Regions from separate parts of the Kocuria salsicia genome, predicted to be linked through region 4. Evidence: riboswitches for the same ligand, from Rfam matches in the RefSeq annotation. Region 4 holds a riboswitch; each other region holds the start of a gene.

Region 1 (4,681 bases), on a different contig from region 4:
CGAGACCGGCGCCGCGAAGGCCGTGGCCAAGGCCCTGCCCGTGATGCAGGGCAAGCTCACGGGCAACGCGATCCGCGTTCCCACCCCGGATGTGTCCATGGCCATCCTGAACCTCCAGCTGGAGAACGCCCCGGCGGACAAGGACCAGGTCAACGCGTTCCTCAAGGACATGTCCCTGAACTCGCCCCTGCGCAAGCAGATCGACTACGTGGACTCCCCGGACGTCGTGTCCACGGACCTCGTGGGCTCCCGCCGCGCCGGCGTGGTGGACGGTCTCGCGACCATCGTGAACAACAGCTCCGTGGTCCTCTACGTCTGGTACGACAACGAGTTCGGCTACTCGTGCCAGGTGGTGCGCGTGATGGCCCGCATGGCGGACATCTCCATGCTGCAGCTGCCCTAGCAGGCCTCCCGGGGCGCTGCCCCGGCACAACGGCGCCCGGTGACCTCCCCCCGCGGAGGGCCACCGGGCGTCGTCGTCGGTGGCGTGTCAGGAGGTCGCGGAGCCGCGGACCTCACCGATCGCGTTGACCCCGAACATGGGCGTGCCGTTGACGCGGTGGTCCCCGACGATGCGCGCCTTGTAGATCACCGGGTTGTGCGTGGCGACGGTGCGGGCGTTGCGCCAGAACCGGTCCAGCGCCTTGGAGCAGGACACCGCCGAGGCACCCAGGACGTCGAAGATTCCGTCCGTGACGTCCTTGACCAGCCCGGGAACCACCACGTGCGCCTGGGCCACGGCGAGCTCGCACGCGTTCGTCAGCTCCTCGGGATCGGTGATTCGGGGCTCCTGGCCGAGCACCCCCACGGCGGCGTCGACCTCGCGCGCGGCCTGCAGCACGATCGCCCGCGCGGCGGCCGCCTGGGCACTGAGCTCGCCCACGCGCTGCAGCACCTGGGGGTCCTCACGGGTCACCGCGCCGTTGCCCGTGTTGAAGCCGCGGGTCCTGGCACGCACCAGGTCCACGGCGGCGGTCGCGGCGGCCCCCGCGATGCCCGCCTCCACCGAGAGCAGCACCAGCTGGAAGACCGCGGTCTCCTGCGTGCTGCGCCCGTCCCTGTTCCGCACATTCTCCGCAGGCACCACGACGCCGCGGAAGTGGGTGGTGCCCGTGCCGGTGAGCTGCTGGCCGAAGCCGTCCCAGTCGTCCACCATCTCCACGCCCTCCCAGTCGCTGCCCACGAGCGCGTGGGATCGGGCCTGCTGGCCGGGGATCTGCGCGGTGACCTGGATCCAGTCCGAGAAGATCGACCCGGTCGAGTAGTACTTGGTGCCGTTGAGCTCCCAGCTGCCGCCCTGCTCCGATCGGGCCAGGCTCGTGGCGGCGGTCCCCAGCGCGGCGCCGGAGCGTTCGGTGGCGGCGTTGCCCACGGTCTCGCCCGCGGCAATGCGCGGGAACCATACGTCCGCCTCGCCCGCACCCAGGCTCGCGAGGAAGCCCAGGTGGGAACGGTAGACGTGGGCCACGCTGGAGTCCGCGGCGGCGAGCTCCACGAGCAGCTCCACCGTCTGCGCGAGCGTGGCGCCGTAGCCGCCCCGGGCCACCGGCAGGGTCAGCGCCCCGAACCGCAGCGCGTTGAGCCACCCGAAGCACTCGAACGGCAACTCGTGGTCCTGCTCGCGGGCCACCGCGCGCGCGGCGATCCGCGCGAACACGGGGCGGAAGACCTGCAGCAGCTCCTGCGTGGGGATCTCGCCCGCGGGCGGGAACCCCGTGGCGCGGTCGCTGTCCGCGGAGCCGCCGGGAACGCCGCCCGCGAATGCCCCGGGGACGACGCCGCCGGAGCGGGTGCTTCCCGTGCCGAAGGCCCCGGCGGCGGCGGCCTCCCGCAGCGCGGTGGCTGCGGCGACCTCCTGCGCCACCTCCCGTACTGCGCTCTCGCGGGCCCGGGTGCGGGGGGATTCGGTGGTCTGGGTGGTGCTCATGCGCTGACGGCTCCCTGCGTCGGATCCGCGCCGCGCGCCGTGCCCCTCGGCCGGGACGCGCCCGGGACCGTGCGGCGGCGCGGGCCTCCCCCGGGCGACGTCCGCGCACGCGGGGCGCGGACGTCGCCCGCCGCGGGAGAGGCGACGGTCACCGAACCGGTCAGCGGAGCATGGCACTGTCCATCGGCCGTGGTGGGAGCACCGGCCCGTGACACGGGTGGTTGCTGCGGCGTCGACGAGCCACGTCTCTCGGCCGCTCTGGATGGCGTTACGTGCTCAATCCATCACGCGGGCCGCGAGGGTGTCAACGCGCGTGTCCTCCCGTGACCGGCTCAGCCCCGCCAGAAGCTCGCAACCGCCACGTTCAGCGCCAACAGGTCCCCGGTGTGGACGAGCTCGCGAGCCGAGTGCATCGACAGCAGCCCCACGCCCACGTCCAGCGTGCGCATCCCCAGCCGGGTGGCCGTGATGGGTCCGATGGTCGAACCGCACGGGATGTCGTTGTTCGCCACGAACTCCTGGTAGTCGATCCCGGCGTCCTCGCAGATCCCGGCCCACAGCGCGGCACCCACGGCGTCCGTGGTGTAGCGCTGCTTCGCATTGATCTTCAGCAGGGGCCCGCGACCAGGTTCAGGCGTGTTGACCGGATCGTGGTGGCCTTCGTAGTTGGGGTGCACCAGGTGCCCGGCGTCCGAGGAGAGGCACACGGAGCCCGCGATCTCCCGCAGGTGCTCCTCCCGCGACTGCCCGCGGGCGGCCGCGATGCGTTCCAGGACGTCCTCGAGGAACGGTCCGCCCGCGCCCGAACGGGTCTCGGAGCCCACCTCCTCGTGGTCGAACGCTGCCAGGATGCTCACGTGCGGGGCGGCCTCGAGCTCCTCCACGTGCTCGGTCATGGCACGCAGTCCCGCGTACACCGAGGTCAGGTTGTCGAGCCGCCCGCTCGCGAGCAGGTTGGACTGCGCTCCGATGAGCTCGGGAGCCTGGGTGTCCGCCACGGTGATGTCGTAGCCCAGAATGTCCTCGGGCGCCACAGTCCCAAACGCCTGGTCACCGGCCGACGACGACGCGTGCGTGGCCTGCGCGAGCACCGCCAGCACGTCCGCGTCCTGCGCGTCCCCCACGCCCCACACGGGCTGGGTGTGGCGCTGCTTGTCGAGGGTGAGGGCCTCGTTGGCGCTGCGGTCCAGATGGATGGCCAGCTGCGGGATCCGGGCAACGGGCCCGGTGGCGCTCAGCACCTCGCGGGGCCCGTTCTCCCCTCGTACCACGAGACGCCCGGCAAAGCGCAGGTCCCGGTCCAGCCAGGAGTTCAGCAGCGCGCCGCCGTAGACCTCCACCCCGGCCTGGTACCAGCGGTGGGAGACGGTGGTGGGGCGGGGCTTGAGCTTGAAGCCCGGCGAGTCGGTGTGGGCGCCCAGCACGCGGTAGCCCACGCCGGCCGCGGCACGGGACGGCAGCACCCAGGCGATCAGGGCGCCATCGCGCACCGCGTAGTAGCGGCCCCCCGAGCCTTCCGGCCAGGCCTCGGCCTCCGAGAGGCGCGTGAACCCGGCGCCCTCCAGCGCGGCGGCGGCCGTGGCGACGGCGTGGAACGGGCTGGGCGAGGCGGTGACGTACTCCCCCAGACCACGCGCGAAGGCGGTCTCCGGGGCGGAGCCCGTCGCGGCGTCGGCGGCGGACGGGGAGCTCACGGGCGATCTATTCGTCATGGACCCCAGTGTAGGAGGGGCTCTCCGGGCGGCCCCGGTCCGCCGGGGGCGCCAGCTGCGGCTGCCCCTGCGAGGTGCGCGTGTCCAGCACGCCCACGTAGCGCCCCTCGGCGTCGCGGACCGAGTAGGGGCCGTACTGCGGCGGCAGCGTCATGTAGGTCTGGGTGATGGGGTTGAGCACGTAGGCGGCCATGCCTGAGGAGTCCGCGGCGATCGCCGCGGGGCGGGCGTGCAGGTCGGGCATGCGCGGCGGTGCCGGCGGCGGAGGGAGGATCACGGTGCGCGTCACGGCCAGCGCCGGGCGACGGCGCACGAGCCAGAACACGATCGCCAGGTACGCGCCGTTGAGGATGACCTCGAAGACCACGTCCGAGGGGCTGCCGGAGGTCTCGTTCATGTCCGCAAGACCGACCATGCCCATGGCTGTGACCACCATGTTGTTCACCGTGTGCAGTGCGATCCCGGCCTCCAGGCCGCCCGTGCGCCACGTGACGACGCCCATGGTCACGGCCATGATGCCCACGGAGACCTGACCCCACACGTCGTAGGTGTGGCCGAGCACGAACAGCGGCACCGGAAGGAGGATGGCCCAGGCCGGGTGCTTGAGCCAGCGGCCGATGGTCTGCGCCAGGTAGCCGCGGAAGACCAGCTCCTCGGCGGTGCACTGCAGGGGCACCACCACGAGCCACAGCACCACGAGCCACCCGAAGCCCGGTGCCAGTTCGAGCTGCGGGACGCCGCCGCCGGTGGTCATGTCCAGACCGATCCCCACGGCGTTGACCACCACGTACACGGCCGCCGCGGCCCCGAGGCACGTGAGCAGCCACCTCCAGCGGATGCGTCCGGCCACGGAGAAGACCAGGCCCAGCGGGCGGGGGCCGAGCACCAGGCGTGCCAGCAGCACGCTGGGCAGCATCAGCGCCACGGAGCCGAAGAGCAGCAGGAACACTGCCGGGTCCATCTGGTCCATCGCCAGGATGTCCTCGGACAGGGATTCCGGGAGGGTGAACGCGATGACGATCCCGAACAGGATGCTCAGCAC
Region 2 (4,681 bases), on a different contig from region 4:
TGGACGAGGTGCCCGTGGGCTTCAAGTGGTTTGTCCCCGGTCTGCTGGACGGCTCCGTCGGCTTCGGCGGCGAGGAGTCCGCCGGTGCGTCCTTCCTGCGGCTGGACGGCTCCGCGTGGACCACGGACAAGGACGGCATCATCATGGCCCTGCTCGCTGCGGAGATCACCGCGCGCACCGGCAAGACGCCTTCTCAGCGCTACCGCGAGCTCACCGAGCAGTTCGGCGACCCCGTCTACCAGCGCATTGACGCCCCGGCGAACCGCGAGCAGAAGGCCGCGCTCAAGAAGCTGTCCCCCGAGCAGGTCACCGCGGACACCCTGGCCGGTGAGCGCATCACCGCCAAGCTCACAGAGGCACCCGGCAACGGCGCGGCGATCGGCGGACTGAAGGTCACCACGGAGAACGCCTGGTTCGCGGCCCGCCCCTCCGGCACGGAGGACGTCTACAAGATCTACGCGGAGTCCTTCAAGGGCGAGGAGCACCTGAAGCAGGTCCAGCAGGAGGCGAAGGCGCTGGTGGACTCGGTGATCGGCTGAGTGCCGCGGTGCGGGCACGTCCCGCGCTGGCAGGCTGTCCAGGGGCCGCTGAGCGGTACGGGGTGCTCCCTCCCGTGCCACTCGGCGGCCCCTCTTTGTCGTCGGACAGCACCGACGCTTGTGCCTGTCTGAGCACTGTGCTGTGATGTCCCCGGATCAAGAAGCCCGACCATCAGCCCTCCGGCTGGTCGGCTGGCAACCGGTTGTTCGCACCCGGTGCCCCCGGAGGAAGATCCGCCGCCCGGCACCCGCCGCGCGGAAGACTGCGAAAGGTCACCATCATGAGCGTCTCCGTTCACACCCCCGAACACCCGTGCATCCACCCGGAGGACGGTTCCGCCTGCCGGAGCTACCACCCGGGGCACAACGCACACTACATCCAGGCCCGCCTGGCTTCCGAGAACCGGGACCGGTGGGTCCGGGTGGAGCTGGACCCCCCGCACGGGAACACGGTGCAGGCCACGTTCCCGGACGGCGAGACCCGCACGTGGTGGTGCCACGACCCCGCCCTGCTGGAACGGTTCCACACGCTGCAGCGCGGGGCTGCGGCCTCGTTCGACCCCGGGACGTCGCTCGCCAGTGTGCAGAGCACGCCGGGTCGGCGCGCCCTGCTGCACCCGGCGGTGGTCCGGGAGCAGTGATCTCCCGGCCGTGAGACGGGGAGGACACTGCTGGCCCGGCTGATTCCGTGCCGGTTCCTCCCCACGGCTGGACGGCCGGTGGTGCGCGCCGCAGGCGCGACCCACCGGCCGTTCCGCTCAGCTCACCCCGACGGTGCGTCCCTCGGATGCGGCCGGGCGTCCGCCGTCCCAGCTGGCAGTCCTCCTGGGGAGGGGCAGTGCGGAGACACGATTCTCTGGCGTGCGGCGGAGGAAACGCCGCCATCGCACGGGAACACGCCGCACGGGTGATGTTGCGGGTCGGTGAGGTTGGCTATCTGAGGAGGATCGACCTCCGCGGCCCCAGGTCGCTCCCTTGCAGCGGGGGCAGACGCTCAAGGATGAGCACCCCGCATGAGGCACGCCCACGCCCAACCGGACCCCTGACAGGCCTCGGCCCGTCCAGCGTGCTGCAGGCCGAGCCCTGGCAGCACTTCCTGACCGGTCTCTCGCGACGCGCTCAGACCCTTGACTGCGCCGGGTGGCACGCCCTCGTCGTCGAGGAGCGCTCCCGTGCCGGGGTGGTCTGGTACACCCCGTACGGGCCCGGCCCTGGCGCACCCCGAGCTTCTGCCCGACGCGGTGCGCGAACTGCGCTCGGCGGCGCGAGAGCACTCGGTGGCGTGGTTGCGGGTGGAGCCACAGGTGCCGTCCCCGGTGGGCACGGCCTTCGCGGCCGCCGTGCAGCGGCAGAACGCCACGACACCCGCGATCGCCGCGGGTCTGCACCGGCTCGAAGCACGGCCGGCCCCGCGGGACATCCAGCCCGCGTACACGCGGTGGGTGGATCTCACTCGCGAGCCGGAGCAGACCCTGGCCGCCATGACACGCACCAGCCGCAATCTGTGGCGGCGGCACGGGGACAAGGTCATCGCCCTGGCCTCGGACTCCCGTCCGGACGCCGCCGAGGCGGTGATCGAGCTGCAGCACCGCACCATCGGGCGCAAGGGGTTCACGGCCCAGAGCGCGGACTACCTCCGCACCGCCGCCCGCCGCGCCCGGGACGAGGCGGGCTCGGCGCGCACGCGCGCCCGGGAGGCAGCGGGCCGCATCCGTGCCGGGCTGACCGGCGGGACGCAGGCGGGTGGGAAGTAGCCACCCGGAGGGGTCAGGGGGTCATCCCACCGGGTTCTCGGGGTCCCATGCCCGCGAGTAGAAGTCCGCGGAGCGCGAGTCCAGCAGCTGCTGGTACTCCTCCGGGTCCATCGCCTGCGCCGAGCCCTGGGGAGGCTCCTGCCGCCGGACGGACGTGCCGAGGCCCGCGGCGCCGTCGTGCACCGAGAGTCCCGCCGCCTCCAGAAGAGTGGGGTACATGCTGAGCTGGTCCGCCCCGGCCCGCAGGGGCTGCCCGGCGGTCTCGCCCGGGATCCACACGCGGTTGAACACGGTGCGGTTGGGGTGGTGGTCCAGCTGATCGTGGAAGGCGTCCCCCGCGCTCATGTGCTTGAGGTGGTCGCCCATGATCACCACGGAGGTGTCCTCCAGGTAGCCCTGGGTCTTCATGTGCTCCACGAACCCGGCCACCTGGGTCATGGAGCACGCGAACACGGAGGTCACCTGGTTCTGGGTGTCCACGTCGCACGAATTGTAGACGTGGACGGGTTCGTGGGTGTCCAGGGTCAGCATGGACAGGTTGAACGGCTGGCCCGTGCGCTCGGACTCGGCGTGCAGGCGGTCCACCTCGTCCTTGGCGTGGGCCATGAGCCGCTCGTCACTCAGGCCCCAGTCGCTGCGGAAGTTCTCCGCGGACTCGCCCGCCGCACGCCAGTCCTCCAGACCCTTGTCCTCGGTGTAGCCGTGGCTTCGCAGGAACGTGTCCTTGCCCGCGAAGGAGGAGTTGGCCCCGCCCAGGAACGTGTTCGTGTACCCGTGGTTCTGCAGCACGTCCCCCAGGCAGGTCACGCCACCCAGATACTGTTCCTGCCCGGCGCCGATGTCGGCGGAGCCTGCGTCACCCGACTCCTTGAGCGGGATCCCGCACTGCGTGGAGACGATCCCGGCCATGGTCCAGCCACCGCCCTCGTACTGCTGGAAGTCCTCGGCGCTGCGCCACCCGTCCTCGGGCCGGGTGACCTCCTCGAGCGGAGCGAAGGCGTTCTTCTCGAACAGCTGGTCGTCCGCGAGCGTGGCCTCCCCGGACTCCAGGTAGATGACCACCAGGTTGCGCTTGTCCGCGTCACTCGTGATGGTGGGCTGGACGTACGTGGAGCCGATGTCGTGAGGGGACTTCACGGCCTTGACGTACTGGGGCAGGTCCACCGCGGACGCGAAGCTCGTGCTCCCGGCCACGAACACCGCCGCCACGGTCACGGCGGAGGCCGAGCGCACGACGCCGCGGGACGACCGGGTGCCCTGCGCGCGTCGTGCTCTGCGGACCCACGCCCGACGCGCGAAGGCGATGCCCACGGTGACCAGGAGGGGAAGTACCCCGATGACCAGCACGGAGATCCACACCACGGACCCGCCGCCACCGTCTGCCTGCACGGACATCAGGTTCATGCGCATCTGCCCCACCGAGATCTGGCCCCAGTAGTGCCGGATGATCCCGCCCGCCGCGAGCAGGGTCAGTCCCAGCCAGATCAGGCCGTAGCAGAGCCCGCGACCCGTCCAGCGGCCCACTCGCCTGCCCACGCGCAGAAAACCCTCGGACATGTCTGGACCTCGTGTTCCTGGATCATCCGGTGCCAGCCCGCACCGCCGCGGCCCGGGCATGGTGTGCCGTCGCGTTCGAGTTCGTGTTTTTTCAAGGGTAGGACATGTTCCGGTCACCTGCTGTTCACCTTGTGGGCCCGCGGCGGCGCCGGACACGGCAGAGAACCCTGCTGCCCGGGGAGGCATCGACCGGTCCAGCGCGAGGCTGATGCTGTCCGCAGCCGGCCCGGCGAGCGGCCGTCCCGTTCAGCCCGCGTGGGTGAGGGCCTGCACCCAGACGGCCTCCGCCATGAGGATGCCGAGTTCCAGGGCGTCACCCCAGGTCACGTCCGCGCCCTGGGTACCGGGAGAGGTCTGCGTCTGCCGATCGGCTGGCGAGCCGTCCCCGAGAAGGCCACCTTCCGGCGTCGTGCCCCCACCGGCCACCCGCACCTGCACCGTGGCGCTGCGGGCCGGGCCCGGGAGCACCCGCAGCACCGCGCCCGGCTGGATCCCCGCCTCGGCGAGCACCCGCAGGGTCTCGGGGCTCTCGTCCGAGACGCGCGTGACCCGCACGGGCTCCGGGTGGGTGACGTCCGCGAGCGGAACGGCCGGGGCGGGGGTGACCACCCCGTCCCGTGAGGGGATCGCATCCCCGTGCGGGTCCTCGGACGGGTGGCCGAGCTTGGCGTCCACACGGTCAATGAATCGGTCGGTGACGGCATGCTCGAGGACCTCGGCCTCGTCGTGGATCTCGTCCCACGCGTAGCCCAGCTCGGTGGCCAGGAACATCTCCAGGATGCGGTGGCGGCGCACCATGTGCACGGCCACGTCCCGCCCCTGCTCGGTGAG
Region 3 (4,681 bases), on a different contig from region 4:
CCACCGCCCCGTGTGCCCCGCGCCGACCTGCGGATGCAGATCCTCCTGGTGCTCGGGGTCTCCCTGGGCGCCTCCGCCGTGTACTCCGTGCTGGACCTCGCGGAGATGGCGCTGCGCTCGTCGATCGCGGAGAGCTCCACGACGCTCAACCAGCCTCTGAGCCCGCTGCCCGTGCTGGATGCCCTGCGCCGGCTCACCGGGATCTGCTTTGCCCTGGTGCCCGTGGCGCTCGCGCTGCACCTGCTCGCGGGCACCACCTCCCGGATCCCGGCCGTGCTGCACTGCATCGGCGTGGACACCCGGCGCCCGGGGCACGACGCCGCGTGGGGCCTCGTGCTGTTCGTCCTGATGGGCGGTGGGACGCTCGCCCTCTACCAGGCCGGTCGCGCGCTTGGGATCACGGCGGAGATCACCACGTCCACGCTGGAGACCACGTGGTGGACCGTCCCCCTGCTGCTGCTCACCGCCCTGCGGCACGCGCTGGTGGAGGAGATCATCGTGGTGGCGTTCCTCGCGGACCGGATGCGGCGGCTGGGGCGTTCGTGGTGGACGGTGGCAGTGGTGTCCTCGATGCTGCGCGCGAGCTACCACCTGTATCAGGGCATCGGTCCGGCACTCGGCAACCTGGTGATGGGGCTCGTGTTCGTGTGGTGCTACCGCCGCGGTGGGCGGCTCGCCCCGCTGCTGCTCTGCCACTTCCTGCTGGACGCCGTGGGGTTCCTGGTGCCCCAGCTCCTGGGCGGCTGAGCGCCACCGCGAGCACCAGCCCGGGGGCGAGGCTGATGGGGTCCGCAATCATGGTGCCCCCCGTGGCTCGCCCCGACGACGAACCGAGTCGCGGGGCCGTGCGAGCGGCGTCGTCGAACCCGGAGGGCTCGGTGCCCCGGATCAGATGGTGACGGGCCCGTCCGGCGTGCCGAAGGTGACCGCCAGAAGACCGGGCGTGCCGTGGGGAGCGGACCACGTGACGTCCACCGAGCGCAGGACGTCCTCCACGGGGCCGCCGAGCCAGTCCGTCACCCGCTCGGGGGAACCGGCGATCTCCATGCCCGTCAGGCTGACGTCCGTGAGGCGCGCCTGCGAGGGGTGCATCTCGTCCGCGGAGTCGAAGTGGATCATGAACGGCAGCTGCGGATCCGCGATCAGGCCCTTGACGCCGATCTGGTGCCAGTCCAGGCGGCGGCCGTCCGGGAAGATCCGGCCGCCTGGCGCGGAGGGTCGGCCCAGCTTCTGCTCGAACGGGGCGAGGTCCGGGACCTCCACGACCCACCCGAGCCAGCCGCCGCCGGCCTCCGAACGTGCACGCACGGCCTGCCCGAACGGCGCCTTGTCCGCGGCGGGGTGCTCCAGCACGGTCACGACCTCCACGTACTGGTGGTCTGTCAGCGGCAGGATCATGTTCCGGGTGCCGAAGCGGGGATGGACCCCGCCCTTCACCGGCTCGATCCCCAACCGGTCCGCGATGCGTTCGGTGGTGGCCTCCAGGCCGTCCGGCTGTGCTGCGAAGGAAACGTGGTCCAGCTTCATGCAGTCATCGTGGCACCCGTCACACGGGCCTCCAAATCCTCGGGTGCAACACTGCGGACACCGGACTTGACGTGGCAGCGGCCGGGTTCCCAAACTGGAGGTCTAGGTCACGAGAGTCAGCGTCAAGCCCCAGCTTGCTGACCGGCAACCCTCCCACCGCGGCGGGGTGCCCTGGGTGAAGACCTGGCCGGGACGTCGTCCGACGCCCACGGCAAGCGCGGGCCACCGGTCGCCCGTTCGTGCGGGCACCGTGCGGACGGTCGCCTGGCCCCTGATCCTTCCGAGAAGGCGAATGGCCATGAGCACAGCACCCACCCCCGACAACCCCCAGGACTGGGCGTTCGAGACACGGCAGATCCACGCGGGGCAGAACCCGGACCCCGTGACGGGTTCACGGGCCCTGCCCATCCACCAGACCTCGTCCTTCGTGTTCCCTGACGCGCACACCGCCGCGGCCCGGTTCGCGCTGCAGGACATGGGCCCCATCTACTCCCGCCTGACCAACCCCACCACCGAGGTGGTGGAGAACCGCCTCGCCTCCCTGGAAGGGGGAGTGGGGGCGCTGATGGTCTCCTCCGGGCAGGCCGCCGCAACCCTGGCCGTGCTCAACCTGGGCGGGGCGGGCACGCACGTGGTGGCCAGCCCGTCCCTCTACGGCGGCTCGTACAACCTGCTGCGCCACACGCTGCCGCGGTTGGGAGTGGAGACCACGTTCGTGGCGGACCCGGACGATCCGCAGCAGTGGCGGGATGCCGTGCGGCCCTCCACCGTGGCGTTCTTCGGAGAGATGATCCCCAATCCCCGCAACGACGTCCTGGACGTGGAGACCGTTGCCGGGATCGCCCACGAGGCCGGGGTGCCGCTGATCGTGGACAATACCGTGGCCACCCCGTACCTGGTGCGGCCCATCGAGTGGGGCGCGGACATCGTGCTGCACTCGGGCACCAAGTTCCTGGGCGGTCATGGCACGGCGATCGGCGGATTCATCGTGGACGCGGGGCGCTTCGACTACGGCGCGGACCCGGAGCGGTTCCCGGGCTTCAGTCAACCGGACCCTACGTACAACGGCCTGGTGTACGCGCGGGATCTGGGGGAGGGCGGAGCCTTCGGCGTCAACCTGTCCTACGTGCTCAAGGCCCGTGTGCAGCTGCTGCGTGACCTGGGCGCGTCCATCTCCCCGTTCAACGCCTTCCTCATCGAGCAGGGGATCGAGACGCTGTCACTGCGCGTGGAACGCCACGTTGACAACGCCCAGCGGGTGGCGGAGTGGCTCGAGGCCCGCCCCGAAGTGCGCTCGGTGTCCTACGCCGGGCTGTCGTCCTCGCCGTGGCACGGGCGGGCTCGCAAGTACGCCCCCCGAGGAGCCGGTTCCGTCCTCGGTTTCGTGCTGGAGGGCGGCAAGGAGGCGGGAATCTCGTTCGTGGACGCGCTGAGCCTGCACTCCAACGTGGCGAACATCGGGGACGTGCGGTCCCTGGTGATACACCCGGCGTCGACGACGCACGCGCAGCTCTCCGAGGACGAGCAGCGCGCGGCGGGCGTGGAGCCCGGCTTCGTGCGGCTCTCGGTGGGCACCGAGGGGATCGAGGACATCCTCGCGGACCTCGAGGCGGGCTTCTCGGCGCTGGCCGCCACGGAGTCGAGCGCGCCCACCCGCACCGGGCCAGGCGCGGACCCCGCCGCTGGCACGGACGGTGGCTCGACGGCGCGTGCGGGCGCGGACGCCGAGCCCGCGGCATGACCGTGAGGCAGACGGACCCGGCGGTGCGCCGGGACGGTGTGGTGCGGGCCGCGGAAATCGGGGAGCTCACCCTGGAGTCCGGGTTCCGGCTGCCTGACGTGCGCCTGGCGTACGAGACGTGGGGCGAGTTGGCCCCGGACGGTTCCAACGCGGTGCTTGTCGAGCACGCGCTCACGGGTGACTCGCACGCGGCGCGCGGCACCACCGTGGGCTATGGGGACACAGCGCCCTTCGACATGGACGGCCGCCGTGCCGCCGCGGACGCCGGTGGCTGGTGGGACGGTCTCATTGGACCGGGCGCGGCCATCGACACCAACCGCTGGTTCGTCGTGTGTGCGAACATCCTGGGCGGCTGCCACGGCAGCACGGGCCCCGCGAGCCTCGCCCCGGACGCCACGCCGTGGGGCTCGCGCTTCCCGCGCATCACCGTGCGGGACACCGTGGCTGCGGAGGCGCGGCTCGCGGACCGGCTCGGGATCCGGCGATGGAGGCTTGTTGTGGGCGGCTCGATGGGCGGTGCCCGCGCGCTGGAGTGGGCCGTGTGCCACCCCGAGCGGGTGGCGGCGTGCGCGGTGATCGCCGCCAACGCCCGCGTGAGTGCGGAGCAGCTCGCGTGGGGTCACGCGCAGGCGCTCGCCATCCGGCAGGACCCTCGGTTCTGCCACGGCAACTACTACGCGGGCCCGCACCCCGTCGAGGGGCTTGGGCTGGCACGCCGGATCGCGCACATCACCTACCGCAGCGCCCACGAGCTCGCCGCCCGCTTCGACCGGGAGGCCCAGCCGCGGGAGGACCCTGCGGGCACGCACCCGGGCACCCGGGGCCGCTACCGGGTGGAGGGCTACCTGGACCACCAGGCGGGGAAGCTTGCCGCGCGCTTCGACGCGAACGCGTACCTCAGCGTCAACGAGACGCTGATGTCCCACGACGTCGCCCGCGGCCGCGGCAGCCTCCGGCAGGCCCTCGCGCGAACCCGGTGCGAGTGGCTCGTGGCCGCGGTGGACTCCGACCGGCTGTTCCTGCCCGAGGAGTCCGCCGAGCTCGCGGCCTCACTGCCCGGTGAGCACGAGGCGCGCACCATCACGTCACCGAGCGGGCACGACGGCTTCCTGCTGGAGACCCCGCAGGTGGGTCGGCTGCTGCGGACGGTGCTGCCGGACTGAGGCCCGGATGACGTGAGATCGGCGCGGGACGGGCGGCGCAGCATCCGTCCCATCCCGCCGTGTGGCCTGGATGCGCAGGGGTGGGGAGGCCTTGCCACGCGGGGTGGTCGGTGTCACACTCTCCCGCATGCGGACCCGAACACTGCTCGACGCCTACGACACGCAGCTGCGAGGTGATGCCGAGATGCTCGACGCACCCGACGTGCTGCGTCTCGGACCCCTGCTCGCCGGGGTGTTCCCGGCGCGGCGG
Region 4 (4,681 bases):
GACATGGACTCCACGCCGCCGGCCACCACGATCTCCGCGGCACCGGACTTCACCATCTGGGAGGCGATCGTGATTGCGGACATCCCGGATGCGCAGAGCCGGTTGACCGTGATGCCTGGGACGGAGTCCGGGTAGCCGTTGAGCAGCCACGCCATGCGGGCCACGTTGCGGTTCTCCTCGCCCGCGCCGTTCGCGTTGCCCAGGATCACTTCGTCCACCAGCGCGGGGTCGATCCCGGCCTCCCCCACCACGGAGCGGATGCACAGGGCGGCCATGTCGTCCGGGCGGACCGAGGACAGCGCGCCGCCGTAGCGGCCCACGGGTGTCCGGGCGCCCCCGACGAGGAAGGCTTGCGGCAGAGAGGACATGGCAACTCCTAGTTGGAAAGGATTACTGACCGATCGTTCACTGCTCAGGTTCCCCGATCGTGCGAGCCACGTCAATCGGTGACGCCCGCTCGGGGGAGACGGGAAGGCCCGGCATCCGTGGGGATGCCGGGCCGGTTCTCGGGTGGCGTCCCGCGGCCCTTCGTCGGGGGTCGCGGGACGGTGGACGCAGGGGCGCGTCAGTGCCGGGGGCGGCGTGCGGAGGTGGTCTCCGGCTCGCCGGCGACGGCGGGGACGCTCTCCCCGGGGTGCGCCTGGACGTACTCCTGGTGCACCTCCGCCACGTGCAGGTCCTTGCCCTGGTCCGACTTCTTCACGAAGCACACCGCGATGAACGACACCAGGGACAGCAGCGAGATGTAGACGCCGATGGTCCACGCCTGGCCGGTGCGGGCGAGCAGCAGCTCGGCAATCATGGGCGCGAACGCACCGCCGATGATCGAGCCCAGCGCGTAGCCGATCGAGACGCCCGAGTAGCGCACGCGGGCCGGGAACATCTCCGCGTACATGGCCGACTGCGGTCCGTAGGACGGGCCCAGGCCGATGGTCAGCACGAAGATCGCCAGAGCGAACAGCGGCAGGGACGCCGTGTTGAGCAGCCACCACATGGGGATGGCCCACACAATGATGATGCCGTAGCCGATCATGAACGTGCGCCTGCGTCCCACCTTGTCCGACATCCAGCCGCCCAGCATGGTGAAGATCAGCCAGCCGATGCCGCCCACCAGGGAGGCGACCAGGGTCTCCGGCCGGGACATGTGCAGGACCTTCGTGCCGTAGGAGGCGAAGAACGCGATCACCAGGTAGCCCGCGGCGTTGTTGCCGGCGAAGATCAGCGCGGCGAGCAGGACCTCGCGGGGGTTCTTGCGGAAGAGCTGGCCGAGGGGCGCGGAGGACTCCTTGGCGCGCTGCTGCATCTCCAGGAACACCGGGGACTCGTCCACCGAGCGGCGGATGAGCCAGCCCACGAAGATCAGCACGACGGAGAACAGGAACGGCACGCGCCAACCCCAGGACTCGAACTGCTGGGGCGTCAGCCCCGTGCTCAGGCCGAACATGAACAGGGTGGCCATGAGCATGCCGATCGGCACGCCGATCTGCGGGTACGCGCCGAAGAGTCCGCGCTTGTTCACGGGGGCGTGCTCCACGGACATCAGGGCCGCGCCGCCCCACTCACCGCCGGCGGAGAAGCCCTGCAGGATGCGCAGCAGCACCAGCAGGATCGGAGCGGCAATGCCGATCTTCTCGTAGGTGGGCAGCAAGCCGATCAACGTGGTGGCCGCGCCCATGCCGAACAGGGTCATCACAAGCGTGACCTTGCGGCCGAAGCGGTCGCCGATGTGCCCCGCCACGATCGCGCCCAGTGGGCGGAACAGGAAGCTGATGCCCAGGGAGGCCCACGAGACAACCTGCGCGAGCTGCGCGTTCTCCGCCCCGAGCGGGTTGAAGAAGTGCGCGGCCAGGATGAACGCGGCGGCCTGGGCATAGATGAAGAAGTCGTACCACTCGATGGTGGTGCCCACGAGCGTGCCCGCGAGGACCTTGCGCTCCTCGCGGCTCATGGTGTGGCCCTGCGCGGGCGCTGTGGTGGTTGATGCCATGGTGGATCTCCAGAATCTTCGGACGGACGTCCGTGGTGCCAGAGGCAGGGGCCTGAATGCAATAACCGACCGATTGGTCTTGAAACGGCAGTGTACGCATGCGTGTGAGCCCGGTCACGCATGTCGTGTATAGAATCGTATATGTTACGGCGTCGTCGCGAGGCTTCCCTGGCGGCACGTCACCTCCGCGCACCGGCACGGCCACGCCCGCGACGCCGCGGCAGAACGGGGTCACCACGCACCGCGGGCCCGGCACCCCGTGGAGGTGTCGGGCCCGCGTGACGGCGCGCGCGGCGTCGTCGTCGGTGCTGGAAGAGGCGGAAGGGCTCAGAAGAGGCGCTGCGAGGCGATCCGCGCGCCCTCCACGAGCGACCCGAGCTTCGCGAGCGCGATCTGCGGGTGCAAGCGCCCGCCCAGCCCGCAGTCCGTGGAGGCGATGACGTTCTCGCGGCCCACCACGGAGGCGTACTGCTCGATGCGCTGCGCCACGAGCTCCGGGTGCTCCACGCCGTTGGTCGAGTGGGAGACCATGCCGGGGTAGACCACCTTGCCCTCGGGCAGCGGGTGCTCTTCCCAGACCTTCCACTCGTGGCCGTGACGGGGGCTGGACGCCTCGAAGCTGTAGCCCTGCGCGTTGATGGTGAGCATGAGGTCCACGAGGTACTTCAGCTCCAGGTCCGTGGTGTGGGGCCCGTGCCACGAGCCCCAGCAGAGGTGGAAGCGGATCTGCTCCTGCGGCAGGTCGCGCAGGGCGTAGTTCAGGGCCTCGACGCGCAGCCGGGTGAAGTCCAGGTAGTCCTCCACCGTGGGCTCCGGGTTGATCTGGTCCCAGGACTCGGCGATCGAGGGGTCGTCGATCTGCACGGTCAGTCCGGCGTCCACGATGGCCTTGTACTCCTCGCGCATCACCTCCGCGCACGCGTAGACCAGTTCCTCGTCCGTGGCGTAGTACTCGTTCTTCACGCGTGCGCAGGAGCCGGGGGACAGTGCGGCGACGAAGCCCTGCGTGGCCCCGTTCAGTGCCATCGCGTCCTTCACGCGGCGGATGTCGCCGGCCACCGCCTCCTGACCCGTGTAGGTCAGCGGGCCCGTGATCTTGGGCTGCGAGACCGTGTTGCGGTGCGCCAGCACGCCCGCCGTGGGGTCCTCGTAGGCGTCCCGGAAGCGCTCGCGGTCGCGGCGGTCGGGGAAGCTCGTGAGCACGATGTGCCCCGGGCTGGAGCGGTGCTTCTCCGCGTCGTTCCAGCGGTCCTCGTCCGTGGGGGTCAGCCCGCCCAGGCGGTGGAACGAGTAGTTCCACCAGGCCCCGTAGTCCACCGCGCCGGACGTGGTGTGACCGTACTCGCCGTCGTTGACGATGTCGATGCCGATCTCGCGCTGGGTGCGCACGATCTCCTTGACCCCCTCGTCGAGCGCCTCGCCCAGCTGGGGGAGGTCGATCTCGCCCGCCTGGAAACGGTTGTTGGCCTCCAGCAGCTCGGGCGTGCGGGGCAGCGAGCCCACGTGGGTGGTCTGGAAGCGGTCGGTGTTGTGGGGCATGGGGTGGTGCGTCCTTTCCATCGGTTCTGGCATTAGCACCGGGCGCGCCCCGGTTGCTGCGGCTTCGACGAGCCAGATCTCTCGGCCGCTCTGGATGGTTGCCCCTCCATCCAACAGCACATGGAGGGGGACGGGCGAATCATGGCGTCTATCGTGGGGCGCACGACCCGACGGCGAAGGAGCCAGAGCATGTCCCCAGCACCCCTTGACGGCAAGAAGGCAATCGTGACGGGTGGTGCGAGCGGCATCGGTGCCGCAGCGGTCCGCGCCCTGGCACGCGACGGCGCCCACGTGGTGATCGCGGACATCGACTCCGACGCCGCACAGTGCCTCGCGGACGAGGTGGCCGGTGAGGCGTGGGTCGTGGACCTCACGGACACCGCCGCGCTCGCCGAGCTCACCCTGGACGTGGACGTGCTCGTCAACAACGCCGGGATCCAGAAGGTGGCGCCCATCCAGGACTTCGACCCCGCAGACTTCCACCGGATCCTCATGCTCATGCTCGAGGCCCCGTTCCTGCTGATTCGCGCAGCCCTGCCGCACATGTACGAGCGGGGCTGGGGGCGGGTGGTCAACGTCTCCTCGGTCCACGGACTGCGCGCGTCCGAATTCAAGTCCGCGTACGTGGCCGCGAAGCACGGCCTGGAGGGGCTCTCCAAGACCGTGGCGCTGGAGGGTGCCGCGCACGGTGTCACGAGCAACTGCGTGAACCCCAGCTACGTGCGCACCCCGCTGGTGGACCGCCAGATCGCGGACCAGGCGGCCGCCCATGGCATCGCGGAGGAGGAGGTCGTGGAGAAGATCATGCTCACCGAGGCCGCGGTCAAGCGGCTCGTGGAGCCCGAGGAGGTGGGCGAGCTGATCGCCTTCCTGGCCGGGCCCTCCGCGGGGATGATGACCGGTGCGTCCTACACGATGGACGGCGGCTGGACGGCTTCCTGAGCGGGTGACGACGCCGTCGCCCACGGCCGTCCGGGACGCAGCGCGGGACGGACTACGACGCCGCGCGGCCCGTGCGCAGTGCCGTGCTGAGCCGGTGGGCCTGCTCCAGCAGCGCGGTGCCCAGCTGGTGCTGCCGCGGTGGGCGGAAGCGGGACTCGATCCCCGTGAGGGACAGCGCGTAGCGGGGCTGGCCGGAGGCGTCGAAGACCGCCG

Evidence for each region. Region 4 has a riboswitch for S-adenosylmethionine ahead of ABD264_RS09615 (cobalamin-independent methionine synthase II family protein). Riboswitches for the same ligand answer to the same signal wherever they lie in the genome.
Region 1: it holds a riboswitch for S-adenosylmethionine, as region 4 does, so the genes downstream of both, ABD264_RS05535 (acyl-CoA dehydrogenase family protein) here and ABD264_RS09615 (cobalamin-independent methionine synthase II family protein) in region 4, are expected to answer to the same signal.
Region 2: it holds a riboswitch for S-adenosylmethionine, as region 4 does, so the genes downstream of both, ABD264_RS05640 (hypothetical protein) here and ABD264_RS09615 (cobalamin-independent methionine synthase II family protein) in region 4, are expected to answer to the same signal.
Region 3: it holds a riboswitch for S-adenosylmethionine, as region 4 does, so the genes downstream of both, ABD264_RS10505 (bifunctional o-acetylhomoserine/o-acetylserine sulfhydrylase) here and ABD264_RS09615 (cobalamin-independent methionine synthase II family protein) in region 4, are expected to answer to the same signal.

The regions. Positions count from the first base shown of each region.
Region 1 covers NZ_BAAARF010000005.1:13,295-17,975, reverse strand. The annotation lists gene ABD264_RS05540 (glyceraldehyde-3-phosphate dehydrogenase) at 1-403, shown strand, start outside; gene ABD264_RS05535 (acyl-CoA dehydrogenase family protein) at 491-1,927, opposite strand; SAM riboswitch class I at 2,105-2,196, opposite strand; gene ABD264_RS05530 (M18 family aminopeptidase) at 2,260-3,639, opposite strand; gene ABD264_RS05525 (CPBP family intramembrane glutamic endopeptidase) at 3,629-4,681, opposite strand, start outside.
Region 2 covers NZ_BAAARF010000005.1:38,765-43,445, reverse strand. The annotation lists gene pgm (phosphoglucomutase (alpha-D-glucose-1,6-bisphosphate-dependent)) at 1-539, shown strand, start outside; SAM riboswitch class IV at 694-809, shown strand; gene ABD264_RS05640 (hypothetical protein) at 821-1,180, shown strand; gene ABD264_RS05635 (hypothetical protein) at 1,712-2,293, shown strand; gene ABD264_RS05630 (LTA synthase family protein) at 2,315-3,850, opposite strand; gene ABD264_RS05625 (metal-dependent transcriptional regulator) at 4,097-4,681, opposite strand, start outside.
Region 3 covers NZ_BAAARF010000012.1:123,859-128,539, reverse strand. The annotation lists gene ABD264_RS10515 (CPBP family intramembrane glutamic endopeptidase) at 1-747, shown strand, start outside; gene ABD264_RS10510 (VOC family protein) at 889-1,527, opposite strand; SAM riboswitch class IV at 1,633-1,751, shown strand; gene ABD264_RS10505 (bifunctional o-acetylhomoserine/o-acetylserine sulfhydrylase) at 1,826-3,268, shown strand; gene metX (homoserine O-acetyltransferase MetX) at 3,265-4,431, shown strand; gene ABD264_RS10495 (GNAT family N-acetyltransferase) at 4,559-4,681, shown strand, end outside.
Region 4 covers NZ_BAAARF010000010.1:114,944-119,624, reverse strand. The annotation lists gene ABD264_RS09625 (thiolase family protein) at 1-368, opposite strand, end outside; gene ABD264_RS09620 (MFS transporter) at 566-1,987, opposite strand; gene ABD264_RS09615 (cobalamin-independent methionine synthase II family protein) at 2,315-3,526, opposite strand; SAM riboswitch class I at 3,541-3,627, opposite strand; gene ABD264_RS09610 (3-hydroxybutyrate dehydrogenase) at 3,716-4,468, shown strand; gene ABD264_RS09605 (IclR family transcriptional regulator) at 4,521-4,681, opposite strand, start outside.